Regions from separate parts of the Streptomyces sp. NPDC006458 genome, predicted to be linked through region 1. Evidence: riboswitches for the same ligand, from Rfam matches in the RefSeq annotation. Region 1 holds a riboswitch; the other holds the start of a gene.
What was found. Region 1 has a riboswitch for cyclic di-AMP ahead of ABZZ79_RS26735 (peptidoglycan DD-metalloendopeptidase family protein). Riboswitches for the same ligand answer to the same signal wherever they lie in the genome.
Positions count from the first base shown of each region.

Region 2: another riboswitch for cyclic di-AMP. It lies ahead of ABZZ79_RS18465 (C40 family peptidase); the one in region 1 lies ahead of ABZZ79_RS26735 (peptidoglycan DD-metalloendopeptidase family protein).

Region 1 covers NZ_JBEXPR010000021.1:69,264-73,221, reverse strand. The annotation lists gene ABZZ79_RS26750 (XRE family transcriptional regulator) at 1-110, shown strand, start outside; gene ABZZ79_RS26745 (DUF6126 family protein) at 107-226, shown strand; gene ABZZ79_RS26740 (tyrosine-protein phosphatase) at 305-1,102, opposite strand; cyclic di-AMP (ydaO/yuaA leader) riboswitch at 1,743-1,908, shown strand; gene ABZZ79_RS26735 (peptidoglycan DD-metalloendopeptidase family protein) at 1,913-2,950, shown strand; gene ABZZ79_RS26730 (SGNH/GDSL hydrolase family protein) at 3,155-3,940, shown strand.
Region 2 covers NZ_JBEXPR010000012.1:145,601-149,558, reverse strand. The annotation lists gene ABZZ79_RS18490 (urease subunit alpha) at 1-17, opposite strand, end outside; gene ABZZ79_RS18485 (urease subunit beta) at 10-321, opposite strand; gene ABZZ79_RS18480 (urease subunit gamma) at 336-638, opposite strand; gene ABZZ79_RS18475 (TetR/AcrR family transcriptional regulator) at 751-1,377, opposite strand; gene ABZZ79_RS18470 (hypothetical protein) at 1,829-1,954, shown strand; cyclic di-AMP (ydaO/yuaA leader) riboswitch at 2,785-2,987, shown strand; gene ABZZ79_RS18465 (C40 family peptidase) at 2,992-3,465, shown strand; gene ABZZ79_RS18460 (ATP-binding protein) at 3,742-3,958, opposite strand, start outside.

The DNA of each region.
Region 1 (3,958 bases):
GCATCGCCGCCGAGGACGCGGGCGGCGTCGACCTCCTCTTCCTCCACACCCTGCTGCAGAGCCCCACGGCCGCGTTGTGCCTGGGACCCATGACGGGAGACATGCCATGAGCGACATCGAACAGAAGTTTCCCCGCACCCTCTGGGTGCGGCTGCTCATCTACATCGCGGCCGGGCACGTCTTCGCCGGGTTCCTGTATCTGCTGTTCGCGGTGGGCGCGAAGTAGGGGGCGCCTTCGGGCCCGTTCCCCAGGGGGCGTGGGCCCTGTTCGCGGGGCGGGCCCGGTGGCCGTGACGCGGCCGGGTCAGTCCAGCAGCCGGTCCCGCAGCCGCTCGCGGGTCTCGGGCGCGATGCCGAGGCCTCGCTCCAGGTAGCCGTCGACCCCGCCCCAGGTCTCCTCGATGGTCTCCATCGCCGCCGTGAGGTACTCGGCGCGGGCGTCGAACAGCGGGCTGAGCAGCTCCATGATCTCGGGCGAGTACGCGGAGACGGAGTCGCCGTTGCGGCGCACCTTGTAGCGGCGGTGCTTGGCGTTCGACTCCAGGTAGTCGGCGAGGATCGCGTCGCGCTCGACACCGATGGCCAGCAGGGTGACGGCCACGGAAAGGCCCGCGCGGTCCTTGCCCGCCGCGCAGTGCATCAGCGCGGGGACGCTGTCCTCGGCGAGGGCGTGCAGTACGCGTGAGTGCTCGCCGGTGCGCTCGCGGATGATCGTGCGGTACGAGGTGATCATCCGGTCGGCCGCCTTGCCGTCCGCCAGGATCGAGCGCAGCTGGTCCAGGTTCCCGTCGCGGACCATCTTCCAGAACTCGGCGCCGTCGGCCGGGTCGCTCAGCGGCAGATTGACGTTGCGCACACCGGGCAGGTCGACGTCCGGGCCCTCCAGCTTATGGTCGGCCCCGTTGCGGAAGTCGAAGATCGTGTGCAGACCGAGGGAGGAGAGGAAGGCGGTGTCCTCCGCGGTCGCGTGCGCGAGGTGGCCGCTGCGGTAGAGCGCGCCGTGGCGCACCCGGCGCCCGTCGACCGTCGGCAGTCCGCCCACGTCACGGAAATTGCGCACGCCTGCCAGCTCGGGCTCGGTGGACGGGACCTGCTGCGTCACGGGGGCTCCCTCCCGGTCGGACCCTTCGGCGCGGCTCGTCGACGGGCGTGCTCACGACGATACGACATGGCTTCCTGAGGCAACGAGTTGACGCCCGGGGGATCTCGGCAGCCTGTCGTGAGGTGCGGGCCCGTGCGGTTGTCAGGCCTGCTCGGGTACGGGGAGGAAGCAGCACCTCAGTGGGCTCACTTCGCGGCGTCGGGGGACAGCACCCTGGGTCAAATCGGGTCACAAGGTACGAAAGGTCTGAAACGGGCGAAGTTCTCCAAGGCGCCTCATCGCCGGCAATGCCGCCGGCGGTCTTGATGTGGCAGTTATCTGGCCGCGTCGCATCTGGGCCTTCTGTCCGAATTGGTGCCTTCATTCCAACTCGCGCTGGAATAAAGACACCTGGAGAGATGTCACGTGAGGAGCGTCATATCGGTGACCGTGAGTCGTTCGTCATGCTCACGTAATCGAAGTGCTTTTCAAGGGCATTTGAGAAACCCGACAAGGTCATATTGCACGGAGTGTGACCGGGAAACTCCCGAAGGGATCAAGAACTCACGCTTCGGGCGGAAACTCTTGCTTGTCCCTTTGCGTCTTGCTCGCTTACGTTCGCCACCGATCCGGACGGATGCCTAATCCTGCCGCCGACCGGAGCCCGCACCAACCCATCCGTGCACGGCAGGAGCGGGGGACCCACAGGTACATCCGCCTGTTTCCGGTCTCCGGATCTCAGGCTTGGGGTAAAGCCGCGCCTCGGCGCGACCGGACATCTCCAGTCCGCACCCGACAGCTCACCTCGCAGGCGCCGGAGAGGAATTCGACATGCCCGTGAAGGGTAAGCACCGTCGTCCCAAGGCCCTGCGCCTGACCCGTTCTCTCGCCGTCGCCGGAACCGGTGGCGCCGCTCTCGCCCTCCCGCTGCTCGCGGCCGGCGGCGCCAACGCCGCGACCGGGCAGACCGTTTCCCATCAGGCCGTCCAGTCGGCCGTCACGGTCGAGAAGTCCGCCGTGCAGTTCAAGGCCGCCGTGAAGGCCGCCGCGGCGAAGTCGGCCCCGCGCATCTACTCCGTGAAGGCCGGCGACTATCTCTCGAAGATCGCCACGGAGCAGAAGGTCAGCGGTGGCTGGCAGAAGCTCTACGAGGACAACCGCGCGGCCGTCGGCGGCGACCCGTCGCTGATCCACCCCGGCCTGAAGCTCACGCTCGGCAAGAAGGCGGCCGAGGCCCGGTCCGCGAAGCCGGCCGTGCCGCAGCAGTCCTCGCCGAAGCCCGCCGAGTCGCCGAAGCCCGCCGAGCCGTCGAAGCCCGCCGAGGCGTCGAAGCCCGCCGAGCCGTCGAAGCCCGCCGAGTCGCCGAAGCCCGCCGAGTCGCCGAAGCCCGCCGAGGCTTCCGCGGAGCAGTCCTCCTCCGGCGAGTCCACCGACGCCCAGACGACCACCACCACGGCGAGCGGCTTCAGCGCCCCCGTCTCCGGTGCGGGCGTCGGCACGGCCTACCGCGTGGCGGGCAGCATGTGGTCCAGCGGGTACCACACGGGCGCCGACTTCGTCGTCCCGACCGGCACCTCGCTGAAGTCCGTGGGCGCGGGCACCGTCGTCTCCGCGGGCTGGGGCGGCGCGTACGGCAACCAGGTCGTCGTCCGGCTGGCCGACGGCTACTACGCCCAGTACGCCCACCTGTCCTCGTTCTCCGTCTCGGCCGGTCAGTCCGTGACCGCCGGGCAGCAGGTCGGCCTCTCCGGTGCGACCGGCAACGTGACCGGCCCGCACCTGCACTTCGAGATCCGCACCACCCCGAACTACGGCTCGGACGTGGACCCGATCTCCTACCTCCGCTCGCACGGTGTCGCCATCGGCTGACACCCCTGCCGTTCAACCGCCGAAGGCCGGACCCCGATCCCCGGGTCCGGCCTTCGCCGTGTCCGGAGTTATTCCGCGGATGCCAAGACTTGACCAGTGGCTTATCTCACCGTCCGTCAACCCCTGCCTACGGTCGCGTAGGTCACATTCGAAGGGGAATCATGGTCCGACGTGGCAGACGATTCGAAGAACGACAGCAGATCAGTGATCGGGTCGTACGTGGCGGTGGGGGACAGCTTCACCGAGGGCGTCGGCGACCCCGGCCCCGACGGGGCGTTCGTGGGGTGGGCCGACCGGTTCGCGGTACTGCTCGCCGACCGGCGGCCCGAGGGCGATTTCGACTACACCAACCTCGCCGTGCGCGGGAAGCTGCTCGACCAGATCATGGCGGACCAGTTGCCGCGGGCCGTGGAACTCGCCCCCGACCTGGTCTCCTTCTGCGCGGGCGGCAATGACATCCTCCGGCCCGGTACCGACCCCGACGACGTCGCCGAGCGCTTCGAGCGGGCGATCGCCGCGCTGACCGAGGCGGCCGGCACGGTGCTGGTGACGACCGGCTTCGACACCCGCGGCGTCCCGCTGCTCAAGCACCTGCGCGGAAAGATCGCCACGTACAACGGGCATGTCCGGGCCGTCGCCGACCGGTACGGCTGCCCGGTCCTCGACCTGTGGTCCCTGAAGTCCGTCCAGGACCGCCGGGCCTGGGACGACGACCGGCTCCACCTCTCACCCGAGGGCCACACCCGTGTGGCCCTGCGCGCCGGGCAGACCCTCGGCGTCGACGTCCCCGCCGACCCCGAGCAGCCCTGGCCGACCCTGCCGCCCCGCGGCACGCTCGAGGTCCGCCGCGACGACGTCCACTGGGCCCGCGAGTACCTCGTCCCCTGGATCGGCCGCCGCCTGCGCGGGGAGTCCTCCGGCGACCACGTCACGGCCAAGGGCGCCCTGAGCCCGGACGACATCAGGCTCCGGATCGGCAAGGTGGCCTGACGGCCGACCCCTGCCGGG
Region 2 (3,958 bases), on a different contig from region 1:
CGGGAGATCTCACGCATCGAGGGCACCTCCGGTCTCTCCGCGCAGTCCGGGCACGATCCGCGCGCCGGCGAGCGGGACGAGTTCGACCTCGACGGGGATGCCGGGCTCGAACCGTACGGCCGTGCCGGCGGCGACGTTCAGCCGCTTGCCGCGGGCGGCGGCGCGGTCGAAGTCGAGGCCGGGGTTGGCCTCGGCGAAGTGGTAGTGGGAGCCGACCTGTACGGGCCGGTCGGCGGAGTTGAGGACGGTCAGCCGGGTGACCTCACGGCCCTCGTTGAGGACCACGGGGCCGTCCGCGAACAGGATCTCGCCGGGAATCATCGAGCCGCCCCCTTTCACACGATCGGGTCGTGGACGGTGACGAGCTTGGTGCCGTCCGGGAAGGTGGCCTCGACCTGGACGTCGTGGACCATCTCCGGGACGCCGTCCATGACGTCGTCGCGGGTGAGCAGCTTGCGTCCGGAGGCCATCAGTTCGGCCACGGTGCGTCCGTCGCGGGCGCCTTCGAGGAGGTGCGAGGTGATCAGGGCCACCGCCTCGGGGTGGTTGAGCCGCAGACCGCGGGCCCTGCGCTTCTCGGCGACGTCGGCCGCCACGTGGATCAGCAGCCTCTCCTGCTCGTGCGGGGTCAGTTGCACGTCCCACCTCACATCCTCGCTCCGGGCCGTGCGGGGCCCGGTCGCCGCTGTCACCGGGCAAACTGCCTGGTGGCGTGGTGGGGCAGGCTAGTTGCGCCGAGTTTCGGGGACGTTAACCGAGCTGTGATCCGCCGAGGCTCATCAGCGCCCGCAGTCCGGCGCGCAGCGTCTCCTCGGGGATGTCCCCGAACAGGGCCGTCTGCACGGCGAATCCCTGCACCACGGCGACCATCACCCGGGCGAGCGTGTCGGCGTCCACGTCCTCGGACAGCAGGCCCGCCCGGCGGTAGGACTCGGCGACCTCCCGCCAGGCGTCCCGGATCCGGTCGAAACCGGGCCCGAGCAGCGCGGCGAGCTGTTCGTTGCGCAGGGTCTCGGTCCACACCTGGACCAACAGCCGGGGGAACATCCACTCGCCGCCCTCCAGCAGCAGCGGCCGCCGCTCGCGCATCTCCGCCAGCACCCGGGGCATCAGCACGTCCGGCAGGGGCGGCGGCGTCTCCCGGGCGGCCCCGTTGAAGACCTCCCCCACGGTCTCCAGCGCCTCCGTCACGATCGCGCCGATCAGCTCGTCCTTGCCGCTGAAGTAGCGGTAGACGGCACCGGCGGACAGGTCGACCTCCTTGAGCACGTCCTGCATGGACGTGGCGTGGAAGCCGTTGCGGGCGAAGCAGAGGGCCGCGCCGTCGAGGATCTGCCGGCGGCGGGCGTCGAGGTGTTCCTGGGATACGCGGGCCATGGCCAGAAAGTTAAAACGAACGTTCCTTCTTGACAAGCGGCGGAGAGCGGGCGGCGGAGGCGAGTACGCCACCACAAGCGCCATCTCCGAGCGCCATCCCCGAGCGCCGCCGCTCGGCGTCACCACCCGATTCCCCGGCGCCACCACCGTGGCCCACGCCCCCGCGGGGAACCCACCCTTGCCCTCCACACCCACCCCAGCCCGCCCGCCGCCTGATCGCGCTTGTCCCCCCGCCCCGCTCGTCGCCCCTCGCCCTGGGGGCCTTCGCCTGGCCCGCCACCCGGGTGACACCCCGGGACCCACCGCCGCCACCCGCCCGCCTCGAACCTCAACTGGAGCAGCAGGAAGGCACGTTCGACGCCCATCGGTACGCCCTCGCGGACGCGCCCGGCAGGCGGTCGCGGACCGGTCCGCGTACGGAGTCGTCGTCCTGACCGGCCAGGAGCCCGAGTTGCTCGCTGCCTTGGTCGTCCCGGGCGGACTGCGGGGCGGACGCGCCGTGGTCGTGCCGGTGGGTGCCGCGGGCCCGTTCGGGGTGGTCGCGACGGCCTCGCGCACAGCCGACCGGGTGTGCTGACGGGTGCTGGTGGACGGAGGCCGGGGCCCTGGGTCCGGCGACGCCGGCCGTCGGCGGCGCGGGCGCGGGCCTCGTCCCGCTGATCGGCCCCGCCGGGGGCCCGCCTCGCCTCGGACATGGCCGCCCTGTCGGGCAACCCTTCTCCGGGCCTCCTCCGCACCGCAGATGGCGCCGGAGCCCGCTCGGCGTCCTCGGCCAGTGACTGCCGCCCGGCGCGGGGACGACGTACGACGCCGATCCGCTCGGTGTCCCACTTCGACGGCGCCGCGGCGGCCGACCGGCCCTGAACCTGACCCTGACCCTGACCGTCGGGGCCGCGCCGGGGCCGGCCGCGGTGGCACTGGGCGGCGCTCTGAAGGCGCGGTCCGGGTCGACGGCCCCGGCCGCCGGACGCCGCCCGGCACCGTCCGTCCGGCCGACCCGTTCACCCGAGTCGGCCGAGCGCCCCCCGGCGGATGGAGCGCGAGTTGACCGCCCGTCACCCGGAGGCGTCCGCACCGTGCGTCGCGCCGCCTCCGGGCCCGGACACCGGACCGTCCGGACCAGCCTTTAAACGGACCAAATGACGTACCCCCTTTCGGCGTAGAAACCCCTCGTCCCGCGGACCCCGAAAGGTTGCGCAGCGCGCGTGGCCGCAGGGCGGAGCCATGTGTTCCGCCGCTGGTCCGGGGCCGTTCCGCGGTCTCGACGGGACCCGGTTGATCACTGTGTCCACCCGAACGGGTGAGTGGTGAGCAACAACACAAATACCCGATTCCATTGGGTTTTTCGGTCACTTGTGAGTGAAGATCCCTGTCTGACGACAAGCCCCCGCCACCGCGGCGGGGCGATCCGGGCGGACGCCGAGTCCTGCCGCCGCCCGGATGACCGGTCGACAGGAGTGGATCGGCAGGAGTGGAGGACCCAGGCACGACGGGCCGCCGGAGCGCATGTTCCGAGTGGTCCTTGGGGTGAAGCCGCCTTCGGGCGGCCGGGCTACTTCGCCAGTCCGAATCCGACAGGTCATCCTTCTCAGGCGGTTTGACGAAGGGTTGCGCATGACCGCGCAGAATCGTGTCCCGTCGCTCATGGCCCGGGCCGGTACGGCCTCGGCTCTCACCATCGCCGCGGTGGGCGGCTCGCTCGTGGTGCCGGGGGGCGCCGCCGAGGCCGCCGCCGCCACGCCCGCGACGAAGGCGCTCCAGGTCGCCGCCTCGAAGAAGGGCTCGCCGTACAGGTACGGCGCCACAGGGCCGTACCGGTTCGACTGCTCCGGGCTGACGCTCTACTCGTACAAGAAGGCGGGCAAGACCCTGCCGCGCACGGCGGCCCAGCAGTACAACAAGACCCGGCACATCTCGTCCAGGAACCGCAAGGCCGGGGACCTGGTGTTCTTCCACTCGGGCTCGAACGTCTACCACGTGGGCATCTACGCCGGTAAGGGCAAGATCTGGCACTCCCCGAAGACCGGCGACGTGGTGCGGCTCCAGAAGATCTGGACGAGCAGTGTCTGGTACGGCCGCGTCAGCTGATCCGCTCCCGGGCGGTGCGGCCACCCTGACAGGCCGTCACCGCCCGGGTCCACCGCACGGGCCCCGCAGGGGGCGCCGGGGAACTGCCCGAGCAGCCCGAGACGGCCCGCACAGGCCACTCACGGACGACGGCAGGTGAATAGGGCGCCGGGGGCGCCGTACGGCACCCGGGAGCTCCGTGGCGGCGCCAGGCACCGACCGGAGCCGCTGCGGCGGCCCTGCGTGGCCTGAGGGCCCGTGGGAGGCCGGACACGCCGGGTGGGGCGGGCCCAGGTGTCACGGCTCCTGCTGGCCCGCCGCCGGGACGGGCTGGGCCGGGACGGTCCACGGGAGGTCGATCGCGACCGTCTTGCCGCCCTCGCGTGTGGGACGCACGCGGAGCCTGCCGCCGCACTCCGCCGTGAGCCAGCGGATGATGACCATGCCGCGGCCGTTGTCCTGCTGCACGGCGGCCGGAAGCCGTTTGGGGAATCTCGGGTGGCTGTCGGTGACA